3 regions of the Phreatobacter aquiterrae genome follow, and region 3 is predicted to be linked to each of the others. Evidence: riboswitches for the same ligand, from Rfam matches in the RefSeq annotation. Region 3 holds a riboswitch; each other region holds the start of a gene.

Region 1 (9,554 bases), on a different contig from region 3:
CCGGGTCGTAGCCGACCAGCGGGCGCATCAGATGCGGTGCGACGAGTCCGATGAAGGAAATGGTGCCGGCGACCGCCACGGAGCCGCCGACGCCGAGCGCCACGCCTGCGATGACCAGGAGGCGCAGGTGCGACACCGCGACGCCGAGGCTCTGCGCCGCTTCCTCGCCGAGCGACAGGGCCCGGAAGGCCCCGCGCTGCAGGTAGAGCAGAATCGCCGCCGGCAGGATGAAGGGCAGCGCCAGCGTCACGTGACGCATGCTGCGATCCTCGAGTGAGCCAAGCAGCCAGAAGGCGATCTCCAGGGCTGCGAAGGGGTTCGGCGCGAGATTCATGGCAAGCGCCGTGCCGGCTCCGGCGAGACTCGACAGGGCGAGGCCCGACAGGATGAGCAGCAGCAGTCCGCTGTTGCGGCCGGCGATGGCGAGCAGCACGAAGACCGACAGGAAGGCCCCGGCGATGGCTGCGAAGGGCAGGCCGAGGGACAGCGTGTCGTTGATGCCGAGCGAAATGGTGGCGACGGCTGCGAAGGCGGCCGACTGCGGCGCGCCGAACAGCGAGGGCGTCGCCAGCGGGTTGCGCAGCAGTCCCTGCATGGCGGCGCCCGACAGCCCGAGAATGCCGCCGATCGCCACGGCGAGGATGGTCCGTGGAAGCCGGATCTCCCTGACAATGGTGACGAAGGCATCATCGCCCTGTCCGGCGAGCGCTGCGATGAGATCATGCAGCGACAGCGTGACGGGGCCAGCGGCGAGCGAGGCCGCCGCCAGTCCCGCCACCAGCAGCGCCAGAAGCGGGATCAGCCAGGGCCTGCGCGCCCGCGCCGCCGTCGTTTCGGCTCCCGGCCTCACCATGTCGCCTTCAGGCCCCCGTAAACGGAGCGGCCTGCCGTCCCGTAGTTGTAAACCTCCTCATAGCGCACATTTGTCAGGTTCTCGAACCGCGCATAGGCGTTCCACGTCCGGTTGATCTGATAGGCGGTGTGCAGGTCGAAGCGCGCATAGGGATTGAGCCTCAGTGTCTCCCCACTGCCGCTGAAGCGCTGCGACACCAGCGTCACGGAGGGCTCGATGGTCCATTGCGGCGTTGGCGTGATGGCGAGACCGATGCGGGCGACGTCGCGCGGCCGGCGCGCCAGGGTCAACCCGGTGGCTATGTCCCGCGCTTGCAGGTGCGTGTAGCTCGTCCGCAGCCGCAGATAGTGCGGCCAGAGATCGAAGGACGCCGCAACCTCCAGCCCGCGCGTCTCGGCGCGCGCCACGTTGAAATAGGTGCTGGCCGCGCTGTTGAACTCGATGAGGTTCGAGAACCGGTTGGAGAAGGCGGTGACCGACAGGGTGCCGCGCCCGCCGAACAGGTCCTGGTCGAAGCCGGCGTCGAAGCCGATGCTGGTTTCGGCGTTGAGATTCGGATTGCCGTAAAGCGGCGAGTAGAGCTGGAACAGCGACGGCGCCTTGCCCCCTGTTCCGGCGCTGGCCCTGAGCTTCGTCCCGGTCTCCGTGATCCGGTAGGCCAGTGTCGCGCGCCACGTGGCGAAACGGGCGACACCCACCACGTCGTCGATCCGCCCGCCGAGCGACAGATCCAGCCGATCGCCGAGCGGCAGTTGCCAGAGGGCGAAGATGGACTGCGTGGTCTGGCCTGCCCCGAGCGTCGGTGCGCGGGCGATCGGCGTCGGCAGATATCGCTCTGAGAAGGTCTCGGCGGTCTCCCTCTCGATGCGTCCGCCGAAGGTGACCCGTCCGACGATGCCCGCCCGGAGGTCGCCCTGATACTCCGCCCCCGCGCGCTGCCCGTAAAACTCCGAAAGGGTCGAGGTGGTCTGTGGCGGCGTCTGGTTCGTGCCGTAGCGCACCTCGCGGAAGATGCGCTCCGATCGGTTCGCGAAGGTGGTGAGCGAATGGGTCAGGGCGCCGCCGAAGGTCTCGAAAGAGGCGCGCGCATAGGCCTGGAAGAAGCGCCGGAAGGCGAGGTTCGGCGTGTCGGGAAAGAGCCCTGTGCCGCCGTCGAACTCCGCCCGCGTGGCCGTCGCCATCGTGCCAATCTCGAAGCGGAAGCCGGTGCCGGGATCATAGCCCGCCCGCCCGTAGCCGCCGAACCGGTGGAACCCGTCGGCATCGAAGGTCGCGCGCAGCGCCGGATCGATCCGTGCGATGCGGTAGCCGTAGCGCGAGAAGCCGTCGCTGCGGGCGAACGTCCCGGCGGCAGCGTAGCTCCAGGGGCCACTTCCGCCGTGGACGCCGCCCGTCAGGCTGCCGCTGCCATAGCTGCCTCCTTCGACCTGCGCGAAGCCCTGCGGCGGTCCCATGCCGCGCCTGGTGATGATATTGACAACGCCGCCCATGGCATCGGACCCGTAAAGCGCGCTCTGCGGGCCGCGCAGCACCTCGATGCGCTCGATCAGCCCGGGAGCCAGCATCGACATGTCGAAGTCGCTGCCCGCGCCAGAGGGGTCGTTGACCCGGATGCCGTCGATGAGGACCAGCGTCTGGCCGGTGCTCCCGCCGCGCAGCCGGATGTTGGTGGTCGCGCCCGGTCCGCCGGTTTCGGTGGTGTCGAGGCCCGGCACGCCCCTGAGAACATCGACCAGCGACCCCGGATTGGTCCTCTGGATCTCTTCGGACGACACGACGGTCACCGCGCTGCCGACCCGCTGCAGGGCAGTGGGCGAGCGATTCGCTGTGACCGTGACCTCGATCACCGGCAGTTCGACCGGTGGAGGTGAAGTCTCTGCGCGGGCGAATTGGGAAAGCGAAATGGCGCAAATGGCCATCATGGCGCAGAGCGCCATCGGCATGGAACGAGACATGTTGACCCTCTCTGGCCCACCGCCAAAGCTGAGGTTGAAGACATGCTCTCGGCCGGTCTCCTGGCTCGCGACCTGCCGGCTTCACCTTCCCGGTCCTTGGACCAGTGGCGATTCGAAGCCGTGTCGTCGCTTACAGTTGCGGGGGCAGCCGCGGCATTGGGCCCGAAGGCCCGCACCGCATTCCCGTTTCACCCGTCCTGCGACGGGCACCCAGAGCACGTTGATGACAATCACACGTGACCGGTCTTGGCAAGACAGGACGAGAGACAGGGGCGGCTGGCCATAAGGGACGCAGGCTCGCTGCATGACCAGCATGCCACTGTCTTGCAGAGGTTCTCTGGCAGGGCCGCGCTCGCATCAGGGCCGCGGGATGTCTCGCGGCGGATCCATGGGCCAGATTGCGCCATGGTCAGTCGCCATAGTCCGGTCGCCGCAGCGCCGGGTGGATGGGAGACCGGTGCGCTTCGCCGTCACGACAGCACTGCTGGGATAGAAAACGTCTCCCGGGTCAAGCTGTCTCCCCTTGTCCTCCCTGCGAGAGTTTTTGCCCGTTTCCGACCTATACCGTCCAACGGAGCGGTTCATATGGGTCCGGAATAGCCTTCCCGATCTCGACGATGGTCCAGGCCTCAAGAAGCGGCCGTGGAGGCGAAAAGCAGACGCTTGGGTATGGGCCAGGGACAGTGCTCGCCGCAGCCTTTCCAGACGGCGTGACAGATCATTTCACGCTCCAGGAAAAGACTTCGCCAAGAAGCAACTTTGCAAAGACCTCGCCGGCTGCGGAGCAACCGCGGACGAGACGAGACGTCGAACAGGGAGGATCATCAATGCGCAAGGCAATTCTAGCCGTCCTTTCGGCCGTGGCTCTCATGTTGCCCGGCTCGGCCATGGCCCAGGGTAGCGGCACGATCAAGATCGGCATTCTGGTTGCCCTCGAAGGCGCCTTTGCAGCCGGCGGCGCCGACGGCGTCCGCAACGTCGAACTGGCACTCAAGCAGATCAACAACACGATCGGCGGTCGCAGGATCGAGACCGTCGTCGCCCCCACTGATACCCGTCCGGATACAACCATCCGTATGGCGCGCAAGCTTATCGAGCAGGATCGCGTGGACATCATTATCGGGCCGTTGTCCGGCTCCGAGGGCATCGCGATGCGCGATTTCGCCAAGACCATCCCCGGCCATGTGGTGATCAATGGCATTTCCGGGGCGCTCGAGACGACCTGGGTCGACCCGGCGCCCAACTTCTACCGTTTCAATCTCGACGGCGCACAGTGGGGCTATGGCCTCGGTAGCTATGTCGTGAAGACGAAGAACTGGCGGCGGGTCGTGACCATCGCCGCCGACTATTCCTTCGGCTACACGAACTTCATGGGGTTCGCCGTCGATTACTGCAAGGCAGGCGGCGACATCGTCCAGCGCTTCTGGCAGCCCCTCGGCCAGTCCGATTTCGGCGCCATCATCGCCCAGTTGCCTGACAACATTGACGCCATCTATCTCGGCCTCGGTGGAACGGACGCCATCAACTTCCTCAACCAGTACCAGCAGGCCGGCGAGCGGACGAGGCTCATCGGCGGCACGATCATGGCCGACCAGACGGTGCTGACGGCCCGCGGGCGCGCCAAGGAGGTGTTGACCGGCACACCGACCTCCGGCCCCTTCGCCGTCGACAACCCGGATGCTGCCTGGCAGACCTATGTGAAGCTCTACCAGGACAGCTTCCCGGCCAACCAGCGCTTCCCGACTCCCTCGCTCTTCGGCCTTGGCTACTATGTGGCGACCCTCGCCGCGATCCGTGGGCTGGAGGAGGTCGGCGGCGACCTGAGCAACGGGCAGGCGCGTCTCAAGGAGGCGCTGAACAAGATCCAGCTCGAAAGCCCCATCGGCCGGATCACGCTCAACGAGAACCGCCAGGCCACCGGCACCGTCTTCATCAATGAAGTCGTCGAGGGTCCCGACGGCAACCTGACCAACAAGATGGTTGGCAGGACCGACAACGTCACGCAGACGCTGGGCATGACGGCCGAACAGTACCGGGCTATCGGGCTGCCCTCCCGCAATGTGGTCGACTGCGCAAGGCTGCGCACCGGCGGCTGACCAAGCGACCGCATGAGAAGAGGCCGGCGCATGCTGGCCTCTTCCGTCGGTACCTCTCGCGGATGTCCTGGCGAAACCCAGGGCGACAAGGGGGCCCGGATGACGTTGATCGGCTATCTTACGCGAACGCAGTTCGCAGACGGCGCCATCGACGATGCCCTGCCCGAGGAAGCCTCGCGGCTCGGCACGGCGCTGGCGCTCGTCGACACCGAACCAGGCGCGGCCCTGGCGCTGGCCCGCGTAAGGGATGCTCTGCCGCACGTGCAACTGGCGACAGCCACGATGAGTTGCGGCGCACCGCTGCGCAGTGCGGTCCGACGGGTGATGGCGGCACTGGATCGTGCCGACGCGTCGACCATCATCGCGATCGGCGGGGCCGGGGCCATCGGTCAGGCCCGCCTGGTTGCCGAGGCATCCGTCCGGCGCGGCGCGGCATGCGCTATCATCGCCGTTCCCGTGAGCCTGTTCGATCTCGGCCTGGGCCGGCAGGTGCGTCCGCGCGACGGAGAGCCGGTGCGGTGCCCGCGGCCCGACCGGGTGATCGCCGACCCGACCGCACTGGCTCATGTTCCGCCACGCCGGCTTGCCGCTGCAGGCATGGAAATCCTCGTCCACGCCATCGAGGCCTATGCCAGCCCAACCTACAACCCGCCGGCCGACGGCCTGGCGCTGGAAGCGGTCCGTCGTCTCGCGCGATGGCTACCTCTCGCGGTCGCGGTGCCAGACAATGCGGAGGCGCTGCGCGAGGTTCTCGCGGGGGCGCTTACCGCCGGGCTGGCCATGGAAAAGGACATTGGCGGCGTCGATGCGCTCGCCCATCCCCTGGAGGACGAACTGGCTGGAACGGCCATGCCTGGCGAACTGCACGCGCCCGTCCTGGCCGCTTTCGTCGGCTTCAACGCTCGTGCCGTCGGCGATCGCTATGGCGCCCTTTCTGACACCATGGGTCACGGCAGGGTGGGGGCGGGCCTCGACATCCAGCTCGCCACCTTCGCACGCGCTCTCGGCCTGCCGACGGCGTTGCGGGACACGGCTGCCGACCCCAACAGTTTCGCGCATGTGGCCAGGAGGGCCGCTGACGATCCTGCGGCCCTTGCAAATCCACGGCTTCTGACGCGTGCCGACTGCGAACGCATTCTGGAGGCCGCATGGTGAGAGTGCTCCGACGTGCACCTGTCTCGGCTCGGCCGGCCATCGCGGCCGTGTTCCAGCCGCCTCCGCTGTACCGCGGCGTTTCGCCCGTTGCGAGCGAGGAGGCCTGCGTTAAGGTCCTTCAGAAAAGACCGACACGACAACAAGAAGAGACGCCCGTTCATCAGGGAGGAGCGTTGTGAGTGTTGCTCACGCTGTTGCGCACGGCGTGTTTGGTCGCGTCTGCCTTTACGTGATGGACAAGGCCATGGCGCCCCATGCGCATCGGGAAGGCCATCTCATCTTCCACATCCATGGCCCGCAGGCCGAAGTGGTGGTTGATGGTCGACCCTACCCCCTGTCCCGTGGTCAGGCCGTGGCGATCAGCCCATGGCAGCCCCACTTCTATCGGCCCCTGACCCACCGCGACAATGTGCTCGTGCTGGTTCTCTACATCCGGCCTGGCTGGTTTGTTCAGGCCAGCCGCCAAGCCTCGGAGATCCTGCGCTTCGGGCGCGTCGGCGTCGAGGTGACCGACCGGCTCACCCGTCTGGTGGCTGATACCGGCCACCTCCTGTCGACGCTCCGCGGCACCGACGGGGACTTCGAGGACCGTCTGAGCGCGCTCACCCAGGCGTGTTTTGACCAGACGTGGCAATGGACGGCGGAGGGGCAGCACTTCATCGGGCATGAGCGACCGCTGCGCGACTTCCGCATCCGCCGGGCTCTGGGGCTTCTCGACGCGACGCTCGGCGAGCCCATCGATCTGGCGCGGCTGTCGCGCGCCGCCGGCCTGTCGCGACCGCACTTCTTCAAACTGTTTCGCGAGCAGATCGGCCTGCCTCCCACCATCTATGTCAACGCATTGCGCATGGAGCGGGCGATCGAGCGACTGGCGCTCGGCAAGGAGACGGTGGCCGACATCGGTCTGGATCTCGGGTTTTCAACGCCCGCCAGCTTCTCTCGCTTCTTTATCGCCAATGGAGTCGTGCCGCCGAGTACCTATCGGCGCAGCGTCATGGCCCATGCGCAGTAGTCCCCCAACTGGTGAGCCGCGAAAGAAAAGACCCTCGGTAAAGCCCACCGGCGAACGGAGGGCCTAGCCTTCCTCCGGCAGGCGGCGTTCTGGCCGCCAGCATCCACGTATCGACGGTGTGATGGAAAATTTCGCCAAGAACCATCCTGTCTGGGCGTTGACGATCGCGCTCCTCGCGGTGGGCTTCCTCTGGCTTGTCTTCGCGCCATGGCCCGTCGAACTGGAGGCCGCGGTCGGGCGCAAGCGGGTCTTTCTGAACGCGCTGCTCGGTGGCGTGACGCTCGGCGCGCTGTATTTTCTCGTGGCCTCGGGATTCACGCTGATCTTCGGCCTGATGCGGACCGTCAATCTGGCCCATGGCTCGCTGTTCCTGCTCGGCGGCTACATTGGCTACGAGGTTGCCACTTACACGGGCTCCTGGCTTCTCGCTTTCCCCGTCGTCTTCGTCCTGGTCGGCTTTGTCGGCCTTGTCATGCAGCGGTTCATCTTCGCCCACATGGAAGGCGAGGAGCTGCGACAAACGCTGGTCAGTATCGGTCTGTCGGTCGTGCTGGCGGATCTGATGCTCTGGTACTGGGGCGGGCAATCCTACACCACGCTCGCGCCCGCCTTGCTGCGTGGTCCGGTCGAACTGCCCATCATTTCGTCGATCAATCCGACAAGCGGCGAAGCCATTTTCATCCGCTATCCCTCGGTGCGCGTCTGGATTCTCGTCGCGGCGATCGTCATAGGCGTCGCCATGTGGCTGGTGCTGAACCGCACCTCCCTCGGCATGGTGATCCGGGCCGGCGTCGATGACCGAGAGATGCTCGCCGCCTCAGGTGTGCGCATCCAGCTGGTATTTCTGGCCGTATTCGTGTTCGGGGCCGGCCTCGCCGGCATGGCCGGAATCGTCGGGGGCACCTTCCAGTCACTGTCGCCGGGAGAGGACACGCGATTTCTTCTCGCCAGCCTGGTCGTCGTGATCGTCGGCGGCATGGGGTCGATTGTGGGTGCAGCAATCGGCGCGGTGGTGATCGGCGTGACCGAACAGATGGGTCTGGTCTATGCGCCGACCTATTCGGTGGTCTTCACTTTCCTGATCATGGCCGCGGTGCTGGCCTTCCGGCCGCAGGGCCTTCTCGGCGCGGGGCGGTGAGCGATGTCGCTGGCTGATCAGGCCCCGCCGCGGGCAAGCACCGACACCGGCAAGGCCGAGGCGCCGACATGGATCGAGCGAATCCCGGCAGGGTGGTGGGCTGCCGCGGTCGTTCTTCTGGCCATGCCGCTGGTCGCCAACAATTTCTGGCTCTTCCAGGTGATGGGCTGGACCTTCATCCTCGGCATGATCGCAGTCAGCCTGACGTTTCTCGCCGGCTACGGGGGAATGGTCAGCCTGCTGCAGATGAGCATTGCCGGCCTCGCCGGCTACATGGTGGCCATTCTCGGTCCGTCGGGGGCGACAACGATCAGCCTCGGCCTGTCCTGGTGGATCGTGCTGCCTGCCGCTTTTCTGATCGCAGCCATCTTCGCCACCCTGTCGGGGGCGCTCGCAGTCAGGACAGAGGGCATTTACACGATCATGATCACGCTCGCGATTGCGGCGGCGTTCTTCTATTTCACCCGGCAGAACTATACGATCTTCAACGGCTATTCCGGCTTCAACCTCGTTCTGCCACCGCAGTTTTTCGGCGTGAACTGGCGCGATCCGGTGCCGTTCTACTACCTGTGCCTCGGCTGTGCGGCGCTGTGTTACGGCGCTGTGGTCTATGTCGCCCGTTCCCCCTTCGGTCTGGCGCTTCAGGGGGTGCGTGACAATCCGCGACGCATGGCGGCCCTCGGCTTCAACGTCACCGCCCATCGGGTCGCAGCCCACGCCTTCGCCAGCATCTTCGCATCCGCCGGCGGCATTCTGCTGGTCTGGCAGAACGCGCAGATCGCACCCGGTACGATCGGCATCTCCTCGGCGATCGACGTGCTGGTGGTTGCCGTCGTCGGCGGCATGCGCCGCCCTCTCGGGGCCTTTGTCGGCGCCTTCATCTACGTCATTCTTCAGGTCTTCTCGCCCGATGTGCTTGGGGCGTTCGGTTTTTCGGCAGAGCGGTTCAAGCTGATCATCGGGATCGGCTTTCTGGCCGTGGTGTTGTTCTCGCCGGATGGCGTTCTGGGCCTGTGGGATCGCTGGCGCGCCCGGGCCGCCAGACGGGTCGACCCCCTGACCGGGGTGCCGCGATGAACGCCTCCACCACCATTGAACGCCCCGGGCAGATGAACACGGGCAATGCGCTGGAGTTGCGCGGCATCACCAAGATGTTCGGTGCGCTGGCCGCCATTGCCGATGTCACGATCTCCGTGCGACCCGGCGAGCGGCGGGCGGTGCTCGGCTCCAACGGAGCGGGCAAGACAACCCTGTTCAACTGCGTCACCGGCGACTTCCCGGCGACCTCCGGCATCATCCGCTTCTTCGGAGAGGATGTGACGGCCTTCCCGCCCTACGAGCGCAT
Region 2 (9,554 bases), on a different contig from region 3:
CGGCACGGCGACCACCATCCGCCCTGCACCCCCTCCCCGGTCGACGAGGTCCAGAGCATCCTCGGCCGGCAGGCGATGAGCGTCGGCGAACCACGGCACGACCCCGAGGGAGGGCCAGCCCGTGCGCGCCACGATGGCAGCGAGGCCATCATCGAACAGCGCCGCGTCGCCGCGGAACTTGTTGATGGCGAAGCCCCGGACCAGAGCGCGCTCTTCCGGCGCGATCACCGCGTGGGTGCCGACGAGGCTGGCGATGACGCCGCCGCGGTCGATGTCGCCGACGAGGACGACGGGCACGCCCGCCGCGAGGGCAAAGCCCATGTTGGCGATGTCGCCGGCGCGCAGGTTGATCTCGGCCGGGCTGCCGGCCCCCTCGACGAGGACGATGTCGGCCTCTTGCTCCATCAGCGAGAAGCTCTCGAGAACGCGCGGCATGAGGTCGGCCTTGCGCTCGCCAAAGGCCGCTGCCCGGAGGATTCCCGCGCGCTGCCCCTGCACGATCACCTGGGAGCCGGTGTCGGATTCCGGCTTCAGAAGGACCGGATTCATATGGACGGAGGCCGGAATGCCGGCCGCGCGCGCCTGCAGCGCCTGAGCCCTGCCGATCTCGCCGCCGGGGGCAGTCACAGCAGCGTTGTTCGACATGTTCTGGGGCTTGAAAGGGCGCACCGCCAGCCCCCGCCGGGCAAGTGCGCGCGCGAGGCCGGCGACCAGCGTCGACTTCCCGACATGCGAGCCGGTGCCCTGCAGCATGATGGCCGGCGTGCGCCCCGTTCTCAAAACTCGATGCCCTTCTGCGCCTTCACGCCCCCCCGGAACGGGTGCTTGACGAGCGCCATCTCGGTGACGAGGTCGGCGAGTTCGATCAGTTCGGCTTTGGCGTTCCGCCCGGTGATGACGACATGCTTGGCGGGCGGCTTCTCGACCTTGAGGAAGTCGACGATCTCTTCCACCGGCAGGTAGTCGTAGCGCAGGACGATGTTGAGTTCGTCCAGCAGCACGAACTGATGGCGGTCGTCACGGATCAGTTGCTTCGCCCGCTCCCAGGCGGCGCGGGCCGAGGCGATGTCCGCGGCGCGGTCCTGAGTGTCCCAGGTGAAGCCGTCGCCCATGATCTCCAGCGTGCAGAGATCGGGAAACCGGCGCAGCAGGATCGCCTCGCCGGTGACGTAGTCCGGCGCCTTGGTGAACTGCACCACGGCGACGGGGAGGCCATGGGCGATGTGGCGGAACACCATGCCGAGCGCCGCCGAGGTCTTGCCCTTGCCCGGACCGGTATGGACGATAATCAGCCCCTTTTCGGCCGTCTTGCCCGCCATGATCTTCGCCCTGGCGGCCTGATGCTTCCTCATCTTCTCGGCATGGCGGAGGTTCGCTGCGTCTTCGGTGCTGTCGATCGTCATGAGATGGAATGACCTTCGGAGGGTTGCTTGAGTGCCAGCGGCAGGCCGGCGGCGACGAAAACGACACGCGGACATGCCGCCGCGACCGCCTGGTTGAGACGCCCCTGCGCGTCACGGAAACGGCGGCCGAGGGGCGTCTCCGGCACCAACCCGAGGCCAAGTTCGTTGGAGACGAGAACGACCGGGCCGGCGGCGGCGGCCAGTGCCGCGAGGAGGTCGTCCTGGCGCGCGGCGACGTCGTCACCGCGCAGCATGACGTTGGACAGCCAGAGCGTCAGGCAGTCGATGAGAAGGGCCCTGCCAGGGCCCGTCTGGCTGCCGATCACGGCGGCGAGATCGAGCGGTTGCTCCACCGTCGACCAGCCGCCGTCGGCGCGGTCGGCCCGGTGCCGGGCGATGCGTTCACGCATTTCCGCATCCTGCGCCTCGGCCGTCGCGCAATAAGTGCGGACAAGGCCCGAGGCGACCACGAGACGTTCCGCGAAGGCCGACTTACCCGAGCGGGCGCCCCCCAGGACGAGGGTCGAGGACAGAGCCACCGTCATGCCGGCGCTCCGCCATCATCCGGCGACCAGTGTGGCGGCGGCACGCGGGCGATGATGCCGCGCTTCAACGCGTCCGGCCTGTCCTTCCACGGCACGAAGCCGTGATCCGCTTCCCGGCATGCCTTCGCCATCGCCACGATGGCGGGGGCGTCGCGGTCGGCATCGAGATCACCGAAGAGGAAGGTGTAGCCGCCCTCGGCGGAGAGCGAGACCGTGCAGACGCGCTTGCAGACGCTCAGGCACTGGGTGGGTCGGACGACCACATCCGCGGCGGCGGCCGCCTTGACCGCGTCGAACAACCGACGACCTGGCGCATCGGTGCGCTCGACGCCGGCCTGACGACAGGAGGTGCAGACCGTGATGATCACAGGTCCTATGAACTTGGACATACGTGACGATTCGTCATGGCAGACCGGTCGGCGCCAGACGCCCGCGGGCCAGCCCTGATGGTCGAGGCCCGGCATTCGGCCTCGCCAGCGCGCTCTCCGTGCTCCCCGCCGGATAGCGTCCATCAGCAGCAGTTCAGAGCAGCCGGTCTCCTGGCTCGCGACTCCATGCCGGCCCCAACCTTCCCAGCCCATGGGCCAGTGGTGTCGCGAGGCCTGCTCGTCGCCTACAGTTGCGGGGGCAGCCGCGGCATCGGACCCGAGGGTCCTGACCGCATTCCCGTTTCACCCTCGAAGAGGGCACTGCTCATAGGGGAGATGTCCCACATTCCATTCCGAGCCTCAAGCCACCGTTCGACAGGGCGAGGCCTCGGTAGCGGGTGTTCGCCTGCGGGGCAGCATGCTATTTGCTTGCCGACTTCCACCCTCTCCCAGTCCACGCGGGTGGCCGTCCGTGAATCTGCGCCAGCTTGAACTTCTCCGGGCCGTGATCCGTTGCGAGACGACTGTGGGCGCCGCGCGCGAACTCGGCCTGTCGCAGCCGGCGGTATCCAACGCCATCAAGCATCTGGAGGATCAACTCGGTTTCGCGTTGTTCGAGCGGATCAACAACCGCCTGTTCCCGACGCAGGAGGCCCGCACGCTCTACCAGGACTCCGAGCCGATCTTCGCCATGCACACTGCGCTGGAGGCGCGGGTCCAGGACCTGAGGGAGAACCGGGCGGGGCGCATCCGCATCATCGCCACGCCGCCCCTCGGCTACGGACCCATCCCGGTGGCGCTGCAGCGCTTTCTGGCGCGGCGCCCCAAGGTCCGCATCTCCTTCGACGTGCTGCGGCTGGAGGACGTGGCGGAAAAGGTCGAGCTCGGCGTATCGGAACTCGGCTTCGTCCTCGGCATCGGCGACCACCCGGCGCTGAAGGTCGAACCCGTCTATGAGGGGCGCATGGTCTGCGCGGTGCACAAGAGCCATCCGCTGGCGGAGCGCGGCGTGATCACGCCCGCCGATCTGCGCGGCGTCCCTTTCATCGCGCTGGAACGCGGCACACGGCTCGGTACGGCTGTCAGACAGGCCTTCGAGGCTGCGGCGGAGCCCTTCCACCTCGCCGTCGAGGTCCGCTACTGCCACACCGCCTGTGTCCTGGCGGCAAGCGGGATCGGGGTCGCGGTCGTCGATCCCTTCTCGCCGGTCGGAAGCGGCCGGCCGGACCTTGCCGTGATCCCCTTCGAACCGGCGACCGCCGTCCGCGCCTATGTCGTCTCCTCGCGCAGCCGGCCACTTTCGCGGCTGGCAGGGGATTTCCTGCGCGAAGTTCGCCTTGCCCTGAACGAGGCCGCCGAACGGCTGGCATGAGCTCGCGCCGCGGATCGTGGGAGAACCGTTTGCCATCAGCGCCCCTATTTGCCTAGCAAATAGGCTTGCCCAAAAAATCATAGTCTGCAGCATTGTCCCATCGTCGGCCTCGTCGCAGTCTGACCCGCGGTTCCCCATCGAAGGGGCTGCCGAGGTCCCGAGACAGAGGTCTTCATGTCCCGCATCCTGCGCGTCGCGGCTGCCCAGATGGGTCCGAACCAGCGTGCCGACGCCCGTTCCGACATTCTCGGCCGCATGATCGCACTGCTCGACCGGGCAGCCGACCAGGGCGCCGATCTCGTCGTCTATCCCGAACTCGCCTTCACCACCTTCTTTCCGCGCTGGTTGCTGCAGCCGGGTGAGGTCGATGCCTATTTCGAGGCGGCCATGCCGAACCCGGACGTCGCGGCGCTGTTCCACCGGGCGCGCGAGCGCCGCGTCGGTTTCTATGTCGGTTATGCGGAACTCGCCGAGGGCCGCCATTTCAACACGGCCATCACGGTCGGACCGGACGGGGCGGTGCTCGGCAAGTACCGGAAGGTCCATCTGCCCGGTTCCATCGAGCCGCGTGCCGGCGACCGCTTCCAGCAACTCGAGAAGCGCTACTTCGACTACGGCGACCTCGGCTTTCCGGCTTTCTGGGGGCCGAAGGAATGGCATGAGCCGATCCTCGGCATGCTCGTCTGCAACGACCGGCGCTGGCCCGAAGCCTGGCGCTGCTACGGCCTCCAGGGCGTGGAGCTCATGCTCATCGGCTACAACTCGGCCGCCTATGATCCGAACGGCGGCACAACCGAGAACGAGGACTTGCGCACGTTCCACTCGACGCTGGCGGTGCAGGCCAACGCCTACATGAACGCCACCTGGGCCGTTTCGGTCGCCAAGGCCGGCAATGAGGACGGCTCCGGACTGATCGGCGGCTCCTGCATCGTCGATCCGAACGGCGTCGTGGTGGCGCAGGCACAGACGCTCGGCGACGAGGTTCTCGTGGCCGAGGTCGATCTCGACGCCTGCCGGCAGGGCAAGGACAAGATGTTCAACTTCGCAGCCCACCGCCGGCCGCAGCATTACCGCGCCATCGTCGACCAGGTCGGCGCGATGCTGCCGCCCAAGCCGGCCGCCGAGGAAAGGCTCAGCGCATGACCCCGCCCGCCGCGTCCCATCCCCTGCTGCCCGACATCTCCGGGCACAGCATCGTCGCCGAGCGCTACTGGGGCCGCTGGGTCGCCGTCGCGATCATCCTCCTGGTCCTCGCCGCACTCGCCCGCGCCTTCGCCGTCGGCCAGATCGAGTGGGAATTCGTCGGCCAGTTCCTGACCGCGAAATCGATTCTCGAAGGCCTCGCCAACACCATCCTGATGACCATCGGCGCAATGACACTCGGCGTCGTGCTCGGCGTCGTCACCGCCGTCATGCGTATGTCGCCCAATCCGGTGCTGAAGGGCGTCGCCATGGGCTATGCGTGGCTGTTTCGCGGCACCCCGGTCATCCTGCAGCTGCTGCTCTGGTTCAACCTGGCGCTGATCTTCCCGACCCTCGGCATTCCCGGCCTCTTCTCGTTTCGCACCGTGGACGTGATGACGCCGGCGGTGGCGGCCCTCCTCGGCCTCGGCATCAACCAGGGCGCCTATACGTCGGAGGTGATGCGTGCCGGCATGCTCTCCGTCGACGTCGGCCAGTATGAGGCAGCCAAATCCATCGGCATGACCCGGCTGACGGCGCTGCGCCGGATTGTCTTCCCGCAGGCCATGCGGGTCATCATTCCGCCGCTGGGCAACGAATTCATCGGCATGGTGAAGCTGACATCGCTCGCCAGCGTCATCCAGTATTCCGAGATCCTGCACAACGCGCAGAACATCTATTACGCCAACTCGCGGGTCATCGAACTCCTGATCGTGGCGGCAATCTGGTACCTCGTCGTGGTGTCGGTCCTCACCCCGGCGCAGATGCTGCTGGAGCGCCACTATGGCCGCGGCGCGGGGGTCGGCCGATGAGCACGCTCACCCCTCCCCCGGGCCTCACCCCCATCGTTTCGATCATCGATGTCCACAAGAGCTTCGGCACCTTCAAGGCGGTCGACAGCGTGTCGCTCGATGTCGTTCCGGGCGAGGTCGTCTGCATCATCGGCGCCTCCGGCTCCGGAAAGACCACGCTGCTCCGCTGCATCAACCAGCTCGTGCAGATCGACAGGGGCGCCATCTGGGTCGACGGCGAGCTCGCCGGCCTCAGGATCGATGGCGACAAGCTCTACCACCTGCCGGAGAAGGAGATCGCCCGCCAGCGCCTCGCCACCGGCATGGTGTTCCAGCGTTTCAATCTGTTCCCGCACCTCACCGCGCTCGAGAACATCATCGAGGGGCCGGTGCAGGTGCTCGGCAAGCCGAAACGCGACGCGGTCGAGGAGGCTCATGCCCTGCTGAAGCGGGTCGGCCTCTCCGAAAAGGCCGATGCCTATCCGACCAACCTGTCGGGCGGCCAGCAGCAGCGCGTCGCGATCGCCCGCGCGCTGGCGATGAAGCCGAAGCTGATGCTCTTCGACGAGCCGACCTCGGCCCTCGATCCCGAACTCGTCGGCGAGGTTCTCGCCGTCATGCGCGAGCTCGCGGCCTCCGGCATGACCATGATCGTGGTGACCCACGAACTGGGTTTCGCCCGAGAGGTCGCCGACCGCGTGGTTTTCATGGACCACGGCGCCATCGTCGAGATGGGCCCCGCGAGCCAGGTGCTGGGATCGCCGACGGAGGCGCGCACCAGCGCCTTCATCGCTGCGGTGCTGGCATGACCGCCCTTCCCACCGATCAGAGCCGGAACCATCGGCCGCCCTTCCAGACACCAGGAGCCACGCCATGCTGAAACGACTGATGCTCTCCGCCGCCCTTTGCGTCACCGCCTTTGCCGCCGGAGCGCAGGAACTTCCTGCGGCCGTCAAGCAGCGCGGCACGATCATCGCCGCGGTCATCCCCAACTACCCGCCGCTGGAGATGAAGAACCCGCAGACGGGCGAACTCACCGGCTTCGACATCGAACTCGGCAACGCCATCGCCGCCAAGCTCGGCGTGCGCATGCAGTGGCAGGAGACGAGCTTCGAGCAGATGCTGTCCGCCGTCCGAACCGGCCGCGTCGACATCATCCTGTCCGGCATGAGCGACCTGCCGGCGCGCCAGGAGACGGCGACCTTCATCAACTACATCCGCTCGGGCACGCAGTTCTTCACCCAGCATTCCCGCGCGAGCGAATTCCCCAACCGCGAGGCCCTCTGCGGCAAGACGGTCGGCGCCTCGCGCCGCACCTCGCTGCCGGCCGAGATCAAGGCCTTCTCGGACGCCAGCTGCGTCGCCCAGGGCCGTCCGGCCATCAACTATGTCGGCACGGAAGGCTCGGCCGATGCGCGCACGCAGCTCCGCCAGGGCCGTATCGACGCCGCCATGCAGGGCTCGGAGACGCTGCCCTACATCATGGGCCTCGAACCCAACACCTTCGCCCTCGTCGGCGAGCCGACCCGCTTCACGCTGATGGGCATCGCCACGGCCAAGGAAGCCGAAGAGCTGCGCCAGGCGATCGTCGGGGCGCTGAAGGCGCTCATCGCCGACGGCACCTACAAGCAGCTTCTCGCCAAGTGGCAGCTGCAGCCCTCGGAACTCACGGAGATCACCATCAATGCCGGTCGCTAGTCTCGACGCCCTGCCGCTGCTGCCCGCCAACCGGGCGCCGCTCTCGCCGGTCTATCCCTGGCCGGAGGGCAACAAGGCCGCCGTGTTCCTGTCCTTCGATGTCGATGCGGAATCGGCCTGGACGGCGAAGGACCCGAACCACTACGAGCGGCTCGTCACCATGTCCTATGGCGGCTTCGAGGCCCGCGTCGGCGTGCCGAAGCTGCTGGAGATGCTGCGCGAGCAGGAGCTGAAGGCGACCTTCTTCATCACGGGATGGGCGATCGAGGCCCATACCGCGATGTGCGAGGCGATCCTCAAGGACGGGCACGAGGTCGGCCACCACGGCTTCCACCACCTGATGCCCGATCCCGGCGCGCCGCACATCGTCGAGGAGATGGACAAGGGTCTCGACAGCCTGAAGCGCAAGCTCGGCGTGGTGCCGGTCGGCTACCGCGCGCCGCTCGGCGAGAGCTGCGAGGAGTTGCGCGTGCTCCTGAAGACGCACGGCTTCCTCTATTCCTCGTCGTGGCGCGACGACGTCCGGCCCTATCGCCAGGTGCTGGCCGACGGCACGCCGGGGGTCATCGAGCTTCCCGCCACGATGACCTTCGACGACTGGATGTACGGCCTCACCCACCGCTACTCGCCGCGCCCGCTGTTTCCCCGCGAGCACGTGCTGTCGATATGGAACGACGAGCTGGCCGAGACACGCGACTGGGGCGGGCTCATCACCACCGTCCTGCACCCGCAGGTCTCGGGACGGCCGATGCGTCTGAAGCTGCTGCGCGAGTTCCTCGAACACGTGAAGAGCTATGGCGACGTGTGGATCGGCACGGGTCGCGAGATCGCCGGCCACTTCGCGTCCTGCGAGGCGGCGGACACCAAGGCGGGGTAAGGACCAAGGGCACGTTGCCCCTCACCTCCATCCTCTCCCCGCACGCGGGGAGAGGGGACCACGACCTCCCGCGATATCGCCGCGTGAGGTGCCGGGCGCGGCGGATCGGTCTCGAAGCGCGACGCCTGTGCCCCTCGCCCCGCTGGCGGGGAGAGAGAAGGGTGAGGGGCCGCAAGGACCGCTTGCCGACCAGTTGTCGACATCAAAGGGGACAGAGCCATGACCTTCCGCACGACCCTTCTCGCTGCCGGCCTCGCCGCGCTTGTGACCACCACCGCCTCCGCCCAGCAGCCCATCCCGCTGCCCGACGCCATCCGCACCGCCGGTGTGGTGCGCATCGGCATCGAGGCGACCTATCCGCCCATGGCCTACAAGGACCCGGCGACCAACGAGCGCCGCGGCTTCAACGTCGATCTGGTCACCGAGATCGCCAAGGTGCTGGGGCTGCGCATCCAGTGGGAGGAGATGGCCTTCGCCCAACTCATCCCGGCGCTGACGACCAACCGCATCGATTTCTCGGGGTCGTCGATGACCGACCTTCCGGCGCGCCGCGAGCGCCTCTCCTTCGTCGACTATGTCTCGACCGGCCCGCAGATCTTCGCCATGACCGCCCTGGCGGCCGACATCAACCAGCCGACGGACCTCTGCGGCAAGTCCATCGCCACGCCGCGCACCACCGCCTATTTCCCGACGCTTCAGGCGTGGAGCCAGGCGAACTGCGTCGCCCAGGGCCGGCCGGCCATCAACGTCGTCGGCACCGAGGGTGCCGCCGCCACCCGTACCGACCTGCGCCAGAGCCGCGTGAATGCTGCGGTTCTGGGCGCCGAATATGTCGTCTACCTCTCCCAGCAGGAGCCGGGGGCGATCAAGCGCATCGGCACGCCGATCGGCCGCAACATGTCGGGTCTCGCCTTCCCGAAGGAGTCGACCGTCCTGCGTGATGCGGTGGCCGCCGCGCTCAACCGGCTGATCGAGAACGGCACCTACATGACGCTGCTGAAGAAGCATGGGCTGGAGGCACAGGCGCTGCCGCGCGCCGAGATCGATGCCGGCCAGCCCTGATCGGCACGGCAGGTGCGGGCCCAATGCGGGTCCGCACCTGCCCCTTTGAAGAGCGGCGGCCATGAACATCCTGATCACCCACGCCGTCGTCGTCACCGGCGACGATGCCCGGACGATCCACGCCGATGCCGCCGTTGCGGTCACCAGCAACCGCATCGCCGCCGTCGGCGCGACCGCTGATCTGGAGCGCGACTACCCGCGCCACGAGCGTTTCGACGCCCGCGGCCTCGCGGTCTTTCCCGGCTTCGTCAACGCC
Region 3 (9,554 bases):
GCGTCGCCATCTACGACATCGGCTCGCGCATGGTGTATCTGCCCAACGGCGAGCAGCTTGAGGCGCAGTCAGGCCTCGGCGAGATGCGCAACGACGTCCGCTATGCCCATGTCCGCATGCGTGGACCGACGCCGCCGCACACCTATGACCTGGTCGAGCGCGAGGCGCTGTTCCATGGCGTCCGCGCCATCCGCCTCAACCCGGTTGGCGGCAGCCAGGCCATCCACGGCCGCGCCGGCCTGCTCGCCCACACCTACCTGCTCGGCCCAAGCGGCGATTCCAACGGCTGCATCTCGATCAAGGACTACAACCGTTTCCTGCAGGCCTATCTGCGCGGCGAGATCCGCCAGTTGATCGTGGTGCGCGACCGCAACGAGGCGGTGGCGGCGGTGGCCCGCGCCACGACACGGATGGCCCAGCGGTAACATTCATGTGACAAGGGGTGGACGCCCCTGTCATTCCGGCAATGTATTCGTTTGCGCATGATGGCTGCCACGGCCGTCGGTCGCCTGCTGCCGGAGAGACACCAATGACCACGATCAATCGTCGCCATGCCATGGCCGCGGGCGCAGCCGCCCTCGCCGCCCCCGCTTTCCTCACCGCCTCGAACGCCCCGGTCTTCGCCCAGGCCGCCGCCGCGGCCACCCAGGCGCCCGGCTTCTACAAGTACAAGGTCGGCGACATCACCGTCACCGCCATCAATGACGGCTTCTTCAACAGGCCGCTCGAGGGCTTCATCCGCAACGCCGAGCTTCCGGCCGTGCAGGCCGCGATGAGCGCCGCCTTCCTGCCGACCAATGCGGTGCCGATCCCCTTCAACACGCTGGTCGTCGAGACCGGCGGCAAGGTCGTCCTGCTCGACACCGGCAACGGCAATGTCGGCGCGCCGACCTCCGGCACCTGGATGACCAACTTCAAGGCCGCCGGCTTCGACCCGGCGAGGGTCGACAGCGTCGTCATCAGCCACTTCCACGGCGACCACATCAACGGCTTGCGTCTGCGCGACGGCTCGGCGGTGTTCGCCAACGCCGAAATCCAGGTCCCCACGCCCGAATGGGCCTTCTGGATGTCCGACGAGCGGATGAATGCGGCGCCCGAGGCCATGCGCGGCGGCTTCCAGAACGCGCGCCGCGTCTTCGCTCCGATCGCCGCCAATGTGAAGCGCTTCGAGCCCGGCGCCGAGGTTGCCGCCGGCGTCACGTCCATGGCGGCCTTCGGCCACTCGCCCGGCCACACGGTGTTCGTGATCTCGTCGGGCAACGCCAAGCTCACCTACATGGCGGATGTCACCAACCATCCGGCACTGTTCGTGCGCAATCCCGACTGGTCGGCGATCTTCGACATGGACGCCGACGTGGCGCGGGCCACGCGCCGCCGCCTGCTCGACATGGCGGCAGCCGAGAAGACCCGCGTGCATTTCTATCATGCGCCCTTCCCGTCCAACGGCTTCATCGCCAAGGACGGCAACGGCTTCCAGCTCGTCCCCGCGCAGTGGACCCCGTCGATCTGACATCTCCCGCCGTGCTCCCGAAGGCCCGCCCCCGCGGCGGGCCTTTTCGTAGGGGGCCACCTGTCCGGCGGATTGACTCATGGCGGGCCACGGGAGCATGAGTCACGCTTCGCGACGGCGGCTGCTTCCTCACTGGGAGGCGGCCACGGGAATGCGGTGAGGAAGCGGCCTCTGGTCGCGTCTGATTCCGCGGCTGCCCCCGCAACTGTGAGCGGCGAGCCCTCCTCCACATGCCACTGAGGCCATCGGCTTCGGGAAGGCGGGGACGGGCGACGACCCGCGAGCCAGGAGACCGGCCGGCGCGACGTCACTGTCCGTCCGTGCGGGAGGCGCGGTCGGGAGCGGTTGTTTCCGCTTGATCCGTGACACCGAATGTCGCGGTTCCCTTCCAACTCCTCCGGGACTGGCAGCTCCGCGACCCACGTGGTCCCGAGCGGAGTTCCGCCATGCCTGTTCACGCCCGACGTCCGTCCCGCCAGCACCTTCTGGCCGGGTTCCTTCTTGCCGCGAGCCCCTTGGCCCTCATCTTCCCCGCAACAGCGCAGCAGCAGCCGGCCGTGCTACCCGAGATCACCGTTCTCGGCGCCAGCAACGTGCCGCTGGAAGCTCCTAGGGTCGGCTCGTCGGTCTCCGTCGTGACGGCGGAGGACATCACCAACCAGGGCGCGACGAGCGTCCCGGACGTGCTGCGCCTCCTTCCGGGTGTCGCGGTCAACCAGTCCGGCGGGCGCGGCGGCCTCACCCAGATTCGCGTCCGCGGCGCCGAAGCCAACCAGGTGCTCGTCGTCGTCGATGGCATTCCGATCAATGACGTCAATTCCGGCGACGCCGACCTCGCCAACATCCCGGTCGACAACATCGCCCGCATCGAGGTCATCCGCGGACCGCAGTCCGGCATCTGGGGACCGAACGCCCAGGCCGGCGTCATCCTCATCACCACCAAGTCCGGGCGCGGCCTGACGAAGCCGGAAGTGACCGCGCGCGTCGAGGGCGGTTCCTTCGGCACGCTGCTCGGATCGGCCACGGTGCGCGGCGCGCAGGGGCCGTTCCATGCCGCCCTGTCGATCTCCGGCCTGCGCTCCGGCGGCTTCGTCGTGGCCCCCGGCACGACGCGACCGAACGGCTCGGAGATGGGCGCCATCAGCGCCAAGATCGGGGCCGAGTTCAACGAATGGTTCAGCGTCGAGGCGGTGGGCCGCATGGTCAGCCGCACCGGCTTCTACAATCCCGGCAACACCGCCTACGGCCCCGGCTTCGTGCCCGACCCGAACTACGGCTTCCTCGCCGACGGCACGGGACGCGGTACCGCCAACGACATGCAGGGGCGCATCACCGGCACGCTGAAGCTGCTGGAAGGCGCCTGGACGCACCGGTTGTCGGCCGATGCCTCGCAGCAGTCGACCAATTCGCGCGACAGCTACTTGTCGGCCTTCGGCTTCCTCGAATCCCAAGGCTTCTGGTCGCGCACCCAGCGCAGCCGCGTCGACTACCGCACGGCCTATACCTTCGAGACGCCGGGCCTGCCCGGCGCCCGTCACACCATCGTCGGCGGCGCCGACATCACCCGCGAGCATTTCCGCTACTACTACGAGAGCGACGGCTTCTTCGGTCCCTTCGTCAATGACAGCTATGCCGCCGACGGCCGCGGTCGCGAGCGCAAGGGCCTCTACGGCGAATATCTCGTCAGCCTGCCGAGCGGCTTCTCGCTCTCGGCGGCGCTCCGGCAGGACTGGAACTCGTCCTTCCGCAACGCCTTCACATGGCGCCTGACCGCCGCCCAGACCTTCGCCACCGGCACGCGCCTGCACGGCTCGGTCGGCAAGGGCGTGACCAACCCGACCTTCTTCGAGCAGTTCGGCTTCTTCGCCAACTTCACCGGCAATCCGACGCTCAGGCCGGAGCACTCCATCGGCTGGGACGCCGGCATCGAGCAGCGCTGGTTCGGCGGTCGGCTCGTCACCGACGTGACCGTGTTCCGCGCCAGCATCATGGACGCCATCGTGATGTCGGGAGGCACGGCCATCAACCTGCCGTTCCAGACGACGCGCCAGGGCGTCGAGGTGCAGGTCACCGCGCGCCCCACCGACTGGCTGTCGATCACCGGCTCCTACACCTACACGGACACGCAATCGGCCGAACTGGTCGGCGGCGTCTATGTCGGCAAGGAGGCGCTGCGCCGGCCCCGCCATGCCGCCAGCCTCTCGGCAGTGGCGACCCTGCCCGACGACAAGACCAAGGTGACGCTGACCGTGGCCCACAACGGCAACATGCGGGATTCGTTCTTCGGCCCCTTCGGCTCGAACGACGTGCGCCTCGCCGCCTATACGTTGATCGGCGCGCAGGTCTCGCACGACCTGACCAGGTCCGCGACCGTCTATGTGCGCGGCGAGAACGTCTTCGGCCAGCGCTACCAGAACGTCTTCGGCTACCAGGGGGCCGGCGCGGCGGTCTATGCCGGCATGCGGGTGCGGCTCGGCGAGTAGTCTGGCCCCGCCCATTTAAACCGTTTCGCATCGCTGCCTTGCCACGCGCCGGTCGACAGGCGCGTGGCTTTGGGCCAGTCTCCGACCCAATGAGCGGGCCGGAGCGCCCGACGCATCGGGAGGACCACATGTCACAGCGGATTGCCGTCGTTACGGGCGCGGGATCGGGTATCGGGCGCGCCTCGGCCCTGGCGCTGGCCAAGGCCGGCTACGCGGTGGTCGTCGCCGGCCGCCGCAAGGACGAACTCGACAAGACGGTGGCCACGGCCGGCGGCGCGACCGTCGTCGCGGTGCCGACGGACGTCGCCGACGAAGCGTCCGTCGCAGCCCTGTTCAAGGCGGTGAAGGACCGCTTCGGCCGCATCGATGTTCTCTTCAACAATGCCGGCATGGGTGCGCCGGCCGTGCCGCTCGACGAGCTTCCGGTCGAGAAGTGGAAGCAGGTGGTCGACGTCAACCTCACCGGCTCCTTCCTCTGCGCCCGCGAAGCCATGAAGATGATGCGCGCGCAGGACCCGAAGGGCGGCCGCATCATCAACAACGGCTCGATCTCCGCCTATGCGCCCCGCCCCTATTCGGCACCCTATACCGCGACCAAACACGCCATCCTCGGCCTCACCAAGTCCATCTCGCTGGACGGGCGGGCCGACCGCATCTCCTGCTCGCAGATCGACGTCGGCAATGCCGCCACCGAGATGACCGAGCGCATGACCGCGGGCGTCCTGCAGGCCGATTTTTCAGTGAAGGTCGAGCCGCGCATGGACGTCAGGCACGTCGCCGAGGCGGTGGTCCATGTCGCCAACCTGCCACTCGACGTCAACATCCTGACCATGACCGTCATGGCCAACGACATGCCCTTCGTCGGGCGCGGCTGAGGCGTCAGGCGACCTGCCCGCGTAGCCAGGCGAGGTAGTCGGCGTCCCCGTCGGGGACGCCGATGACCAGGAAGGCGGGCGTGTCGTAGGAATGCGCTTCGCGGAACCGCAGTCGGGCCGGCTCCAGCAGGCGGCGCACAGTCTTGACGATCATCACCACCTCGTCGGCGCGCTCGACGCTACCTTGCCAGCGGTAGATCGACCGCATCCCCGGCAGGATGTTGACGCAGGCGGCAAGGTGGCGCTCCACCAGGTCGGCGCCGATCGTCTCCGCCTCGACAAGGCTTGCGGCGGTCGTATAGACCAGAACCACGTCATCCGGCGTTTCGGCTCGCGTCACTGTGTCCTCCCCCTTCCCGATCGGTCGCCCCGTCATGCCGGATCTGCGTCCCGACCCCAAGAAGATCGCCTTCGTCGCCTCGCCGGCGCCGGAAGCACAGGAGGCCTGCCAGCGCCTGTCAGCGTTCTACGGCAGCGTTTCCGGCGACGAGGCGGAGGTGGTCGTGGCCCTCGGCGGCGACGGCCTGATGCTGCAGACGCTGCACAAGTACATCGCCACGGGCAAGCCGATCTACGGTATGAACCGCGGCTCGGTCGGCTTCCTGATGAACGAATATGCCGAGGACGGCCTGGTCGAGCGCATCTGGAACTCCGAGCGTTCGGTGATCCACCCGCTCGCCATGACGACCATCGACATCCATGGCGAGCGGCAGGACGCGCTCGCCATCAACGAGGTGTCGCTGCTGCGCCAGACCTCGCAGGTGGCCAAGCTGCGTATCAGCGTCGACGGCCATCCACGCATGGACGAGCTCATCGCCGATGGCGTGCTGATCGCCACCCCGGCCGGCTCGACCGCCTACAATCTCTCCGCCAACGGGCCGATCCTGCCGCTGAACGCGACGCTTCTCGCCCTCACCCCGATCTCGCCGTTCCGCCCGCGCCGCTGGCGTGGTGCGTTGCTTCCCGACCGGGTGGCCCTCACCATCGAGGTGATGGAATCGGCCAAGCGCCCGGTCAGCGCCACCGCCGACCACCACGAGGTGCGCGACGTCGCCACCGTCTCGGTGGAGATGGACCGGACGAAGTCCATGGTCCTGCTGCACGACCCCGGTCACTCGCTGGACGAGCGCATCCTGCGCGAACAATTCGGCGCCTGAAGCGCACCGGAAGCATCAGACTTAACGCTTCGCTAATGGCCGCACGCTAAAGTGGCGGTGATGATCCGCATCGATTTTAACCGGCTGCGCTTTCTGGTGATCGACGACAACGCGCACATGCGCCGCATCGTCCGCACCCTGCTGCACGGCTTCGGCGCGCGCGAGGTGTACGAGGCGGAAGATGGCGCGGCAGGGCTCGAGGCGTTCACGCACTACATGCCGGATATCGTCATCACGGACTGGTCGATGCCCATCTTCGACGGGCTGGAGCTTACCAGCATGATCCGCCAGCCCGGCGCCAATGCGAACCCCTATGTGGCCATCATCATGCTGACCGGCCACTCGGAGAAGAAGCGCGTGCTGGAATCGCGCGATGCCGGCGTCACCGAATTTCTCGCCAAGCCGATTTCGGCCAAGGCGCTCTACCAGCGCATCCTGAACGTCGTCGTCAATCCGCGGCCGTTCGTGAAGACCAAGACCTTCTTCGGCCCCGACCGCCGCCGCAACCACGGCACGAGCTATGTCGGTCCGGAACGCCGCAAGGGCGAAAAGGCGGAAATGATCAAGGTCCAGCCCTTGCTGGACAAGACCAAGACCAGCATGTGACGGGGCGCGTGATGGCCAAACCACCAGCAACCAAGCCGGCGATCTCGAAGGCCGGCAAGAAGGGCGGGCTCGACGAGGCCTCCATCGCGGCCTTTCACGACCACGAGATCGTCACCCCGAAGCGCAACCTGAAGGGCTTCGGCCGCAAGGCCAATATCAAGGTCGACGAATTCGGCTTCGACATGGAGGCGATCGAACGCGCCGAGGCGGCGCTCGCCGAGCTTTCCAGCGAATTCGACGACTGGATGGAGAAAGAGGTCGAGCGCCTGACGAAAGCCCGCGACGCCGTCGCCGGCCAGGGCATCGACGCCGACACGCGCGCCAGCGTCTATACGGCCTCGCACGACATCAAGGGCGAAGGCGCCACCTTCGGCTATCCGCTCGCCGCGCGCGTCGCCGAAAGCCTCTGCCATCTGCTCGACGGCATCGCCGACGACGACCGCGTGCCCGCCGACCTCGTCATCCAGCATGCCGACGCCATCCGCGCCATCGTGCGCGAGAACGCCAAGGGTCCGGACCATCCGGTGGCGATCGCCCTGTCGCAGCGCCTGACCGAGGCCACCACCGAGGTGCTGATCGCCATCAACGGCTCGCCGTCGATCGCGCCCTGAGGCTCTCCCGTTTCGCCTGATGGCCCTGAGGCTGTCCCGTTCCGCCTGATCGCAGCAAGGGCCGTAGCCCTGCATGACCGACATGCGTCCTTCGAGGCTCGCCTCCGGACGATGCAGGCCGGCGCCCTCTTCATTTCGAAAAGACGGCCTTCGATCCCGCCGACTCAGGCCGCCGCCACCATCGGGAAGGCCACCGCCTCGTCGTCCAGCGCCTCGTTGCCGGCGATGAGATCGCGGGTGAAGGCGCGGGCCTCGTCGCGGGCGGCCTCGGCGGCAAAGCGGCGGAGCTGGGCCAGCAACTGGTCGAGGTCTCCGTCGGCGAGCGGTGCATAGGCGGTCAGCACGCGCTCCACCATGCGGCGGCGCAGATGGGCATCCCCTCCCCGCTGGCCGAAGGCGCCATCCTCGTGCCAGGCCTCAAGGGCGGCGCGGAAGGCCGGATAGGTCGAGGCCGGCAGGCCGGCGCGGTCGTAGAGGGCGCGGAAGCCGGCGCCGCGGCGATCGTGAACGAGGCCCGAGGCCTGGCGCAGCGACAGGCCCGCCAGTTCCGCCAGCGCCTCCTCGAAGAGCCGCACATGGCCAGAGAGCAGCGCGCGGAGCACGAGACCCGTGGAGAGTTGCCCCGACTGGCGCAGATGACGAACAAGCGGGCTCAGCCCCTCGCCGCGGCAGGCGGCGGCGATGGCGACGGTCGCCTTGTCGGAAGCCTCGCGGACGATGCGGGCGGCGCGGTCCTCGGGAAGCCAGGCGCGGCCGGCGACGAAGCTGGACAGGGCCGTGGACAGTTTCACCACCAGCGCCTGGCGGGCGCCGGGCGACAGGTCTTTGCGGGCGAAGAGCGCCTCGCGGATGTCGGGATCCTCGCCGAAGCGCTCGATGATGCGGTCGATGGAGAAGGCCGGCACGGCCGCAGTGTCGACCGACACAACGGCGAGGCAGGACTCGAGGCAGCCGACCTCGGCGATGGCGGCCGCCACGGGGGCCGGCACATGCTCGCGGCGGGAGACGGCATATTGCACCAGCGGCTCGCCGGCGCCGACGAGGTCGACGAGTTCCGCATCGAGCAGCAGCGGCGAATGGCGGGCGACGATGGAGGCGATTTCCGCCTGGTCCTGCAGGAGGCCGACAACGACGGTGTGGGGGGCATCCTCCGACGCGGCCAGCGCCTCGGCCAGCGCCCGGCGCACGAGGGGCGAAGGATCGTCGAGCAGCATGACCATGGCCGCTTCCGCCGCCGCCCGGTCCTCGATGCCGAGATCGGAGTGCAGATAGGCGCGGGCGAGCGCCGAGGTCGCATCCGCCCTGTCGCCGGCCGGGGCGGTCTGGATCCACCGCAAGAAGTGACGAACGATCATTGCATACGCCTGAACGGAGGCCGGAACGGGTGCCGGGGCGATGCTCCCCCTGCTGCCATCAGGCTAAGGTGCGGCGCTTAACAAAGCGTTCACCATGCCCGTTAGGCGCCTGTTCACCATGAGCATCAGCGGCGGATGTCGGGGCGCAGGAAGCTCGACAGGTCCATCGGCTGGTTCGACGGGCGGCGGACCGTCTCGACGCGCACCGGATAGAAGGGCCCGCCGACCGCCGGAGCGGACGTGGCCGGGCTCGTCGCGGGTGACGACAGGGCCGTCGCCAGATTGACCTGCCGGGCGGCGGTCGCCGCATCGCGGCCGATCGACGTCCAGGTCGCGGCGACGAAGGCATTGATAGGGCCGCCGCCGCCAGCGAACAGCGAGTGGAAGGGGCGTGTCGGATCGACGTTGATCCTCGGCACGGCCGACCAGCCGCTGGCCTCCTCCTGCGCGGCGGTCGCGGCCGCAACGGTCTGCGCCGCCGGGGTCGTGCCTGTCGTGGCCGCGACCGTCGTCGACTGGCCGGAGGAGAGGACCTGATAGACCTCGGCGATGGTGCGCGGCCGTCCCTGGTCGAAGAAGATGCGGCGGTTGGCGCCGGCCGCATCCGGGAACAGCCGGGCGGCGGTCGCCTGCGGATTGGACTGGTTGGCGTTGATCAGACGCGCGGCGCCCCCCGACCCGAGGAAATGCGCCATGTAGAGTTCGCCCTCGGTCGGGTTGCGACCGGTGGCCGAGCGCAGTTCCGCGGCGTTGCGGTTGGTGAAGGCGCCGGCCATCAGGGCCGAGACGGCGGGATCGTCGCGCAGGGCGAGGATCTGCTGGCGGGCGGCGGGATCGGAGACCGTCGGCCGGCCGCTGGCGTCGCGGCCGATCTGCTCGGCGAAGCGCCCGAGGCCGAGGTTGCGGCCCTCCTCGCGCACCATGGTGAGCCAGGTGGAATCAATGAACTGATAGAGC

Evidence for each region. Region 3 has a riboswitch for cobalamin ahead of ACJ4V0_RS09485 (TonB-dependent receptor plug domain-containing protein). Riboswitches for the same ligand answer to the same signal wherever they lie in the genome.
Region 1: it holds a riboswitch for cobalamin, as region 3 does, so the genes downstream of both, ACJ4V0_RS03770 (TonB-dependent receptor plug domain-containing protein) here and ACJ4V0_RS09485 (TonB-dependent receptor plug domain-containing protein) in region 3, are expected to answer to the same signal.
Region 2: it holds a riboswitch for cobalamin, as region 3 does, so the genes downstream of both, ACJ4V0_RS03815 (DUF1636 family protein) here and ACJ4V0_RS09485 (TonB-dependent receptor plug domain-containing protein) in region 3, are expected to answer to the same signal.

What each region holds. Positions count from the first base shown of each region.
Region 1 covers NZ_JBJPHW010000002.1:258,927-268,480, reverse strand. Annotated here, with positions in the region: gene ACJ4V0_RS03775 (FecCD family ABC transporter permease) at 1-853, opposite strand, end outside; gene ACJ4V0_RS03770 (TonB-dependent receptor plug domain-containing protein) at 847-2,808, opposite strand; cobalamin riboswitch at 2,842-3,037, opposite strand; gene ACJ4V0_RS03765 (ABC transporter substrate-binding protein) at 3,636-4,904, shown strand; gene ACJ4V0_RS03760 (dehydroquinate synthase/iron-containing alcohol dehydrogenase family protein) at 4,935-6,059, shown strand; gene ACJ4V0_RS03755 (helix-turn-helix domain-containing protein) at 6,235-7,071, shown strand; gene ACJ4V0_RS03750 (branched-chain amino acid ABC transporter permease) at 7,193-8,209, shown strand; gene ACJ4V0_RS03745 (branched-chain amino acid ABC transporter permease) at 8,213-9,286, shown strand; gene ACJ4V0_RS03740 (ABC transporter ATP-binding protein) at 9,283-9,554, shown strand, end outside.
Region 2 covers NZ_JBJPHW010000002.1:272,976-282,529, forward strand. Annotated here, with positions in the region: gene ACJ4V0_RS03800 (cobyric acid synthase) at 1-753, opposite strand, end outside; gene cobO (cob(I)yrinic acid a,c-diamide adenosyltransferase) at 777-1,403, opposite strand; gene cobU (bifunctional adenosylcobinamide kinase/adenosylcobinamide-phosphate guanylyltransferase) at 1,400-1,948, opposite strand; gene ACJ4V0_RS03815 (DUF1636 family protein) at 1,945-2,337, opposite strand; cobalamin riboswitch at 2,461-2,657, opposite strand; gene ACJ4V0_RS03820 (LysR family transcriptional regulator) at 2,789-3,688, shown strand; gene ACJ4V0_RS03825 (N-carbamoyl-D-amino-acid hydrolase) at 3,863-4,831, shown strand; gene ACJ4V0_RS03830 (amino acid ABC transporter permease) at 4,828-5,682, shown strand; gene ACJ4V0_RS03835 (amino acid ABC transporter ATP-binding protein) at 5,679-6,470, shown strand; gene ACJ4V0_RS03840 (ABC transporter substrate-binding protein) at 6,535-7,359, shown strand; gene ACJ4V0_RS03845 (polysaccharide deacetylase family protein) at 7,346-8,236, shown strand; gene ACJ4V0_RS03850 (ABC transporter substrate-binding protein) at 8,456-9,298, shown strand; gene ACJ4V0_RS03855 (amidohydrolase family protein) at 9,360-9,554, shown strand, end outside.
Region 3 covers NZ_JBJPHW010000005.1:90,333-99,886, reverse strand. Annotated here, with positions in the region: gene ACJ4V0_RS09495 (DUF2778 domain-containing protein) at 1-425, shown strand, start outside; gene ACJ4V0_RS09490 (MBL fold metallo-hydrolase) at 530-1,510, shown strand; cobalamin riboswitch at 1,609-1,825, shown strand; gene ACJ4V0_RS09485 (TonB-dependent receptor plug domain-containing protein) at 1,957-3,993, shown strand; gene ACJ4V0_RS09480 (SDR family oxidoreductase) at 4,122-4,868, shown strand; gene cutA (divalent-cation tolerance protein CutA) at 4,873-5,208, opposite strand; gene ACJ4V0_RS09470 (NAD kinase) at 5,243-6,025, shown strand; gene ACJ4V0_RS09465 (response regulator) at 6,086-6,631, shown strand; gene ACJ4V0_RS09460 (Hpt domain-containing protein) at 6,643-7,242, shown strand; gene ACJ4V0_RS09455 (DUF2336 domain-containing protein) at 7,407-8,597, opposite strand; gene ACJ4V0_RS09450 (lytic transglycosylase domain-containing protein) at 8,723-9,554, opposite strand, start outside.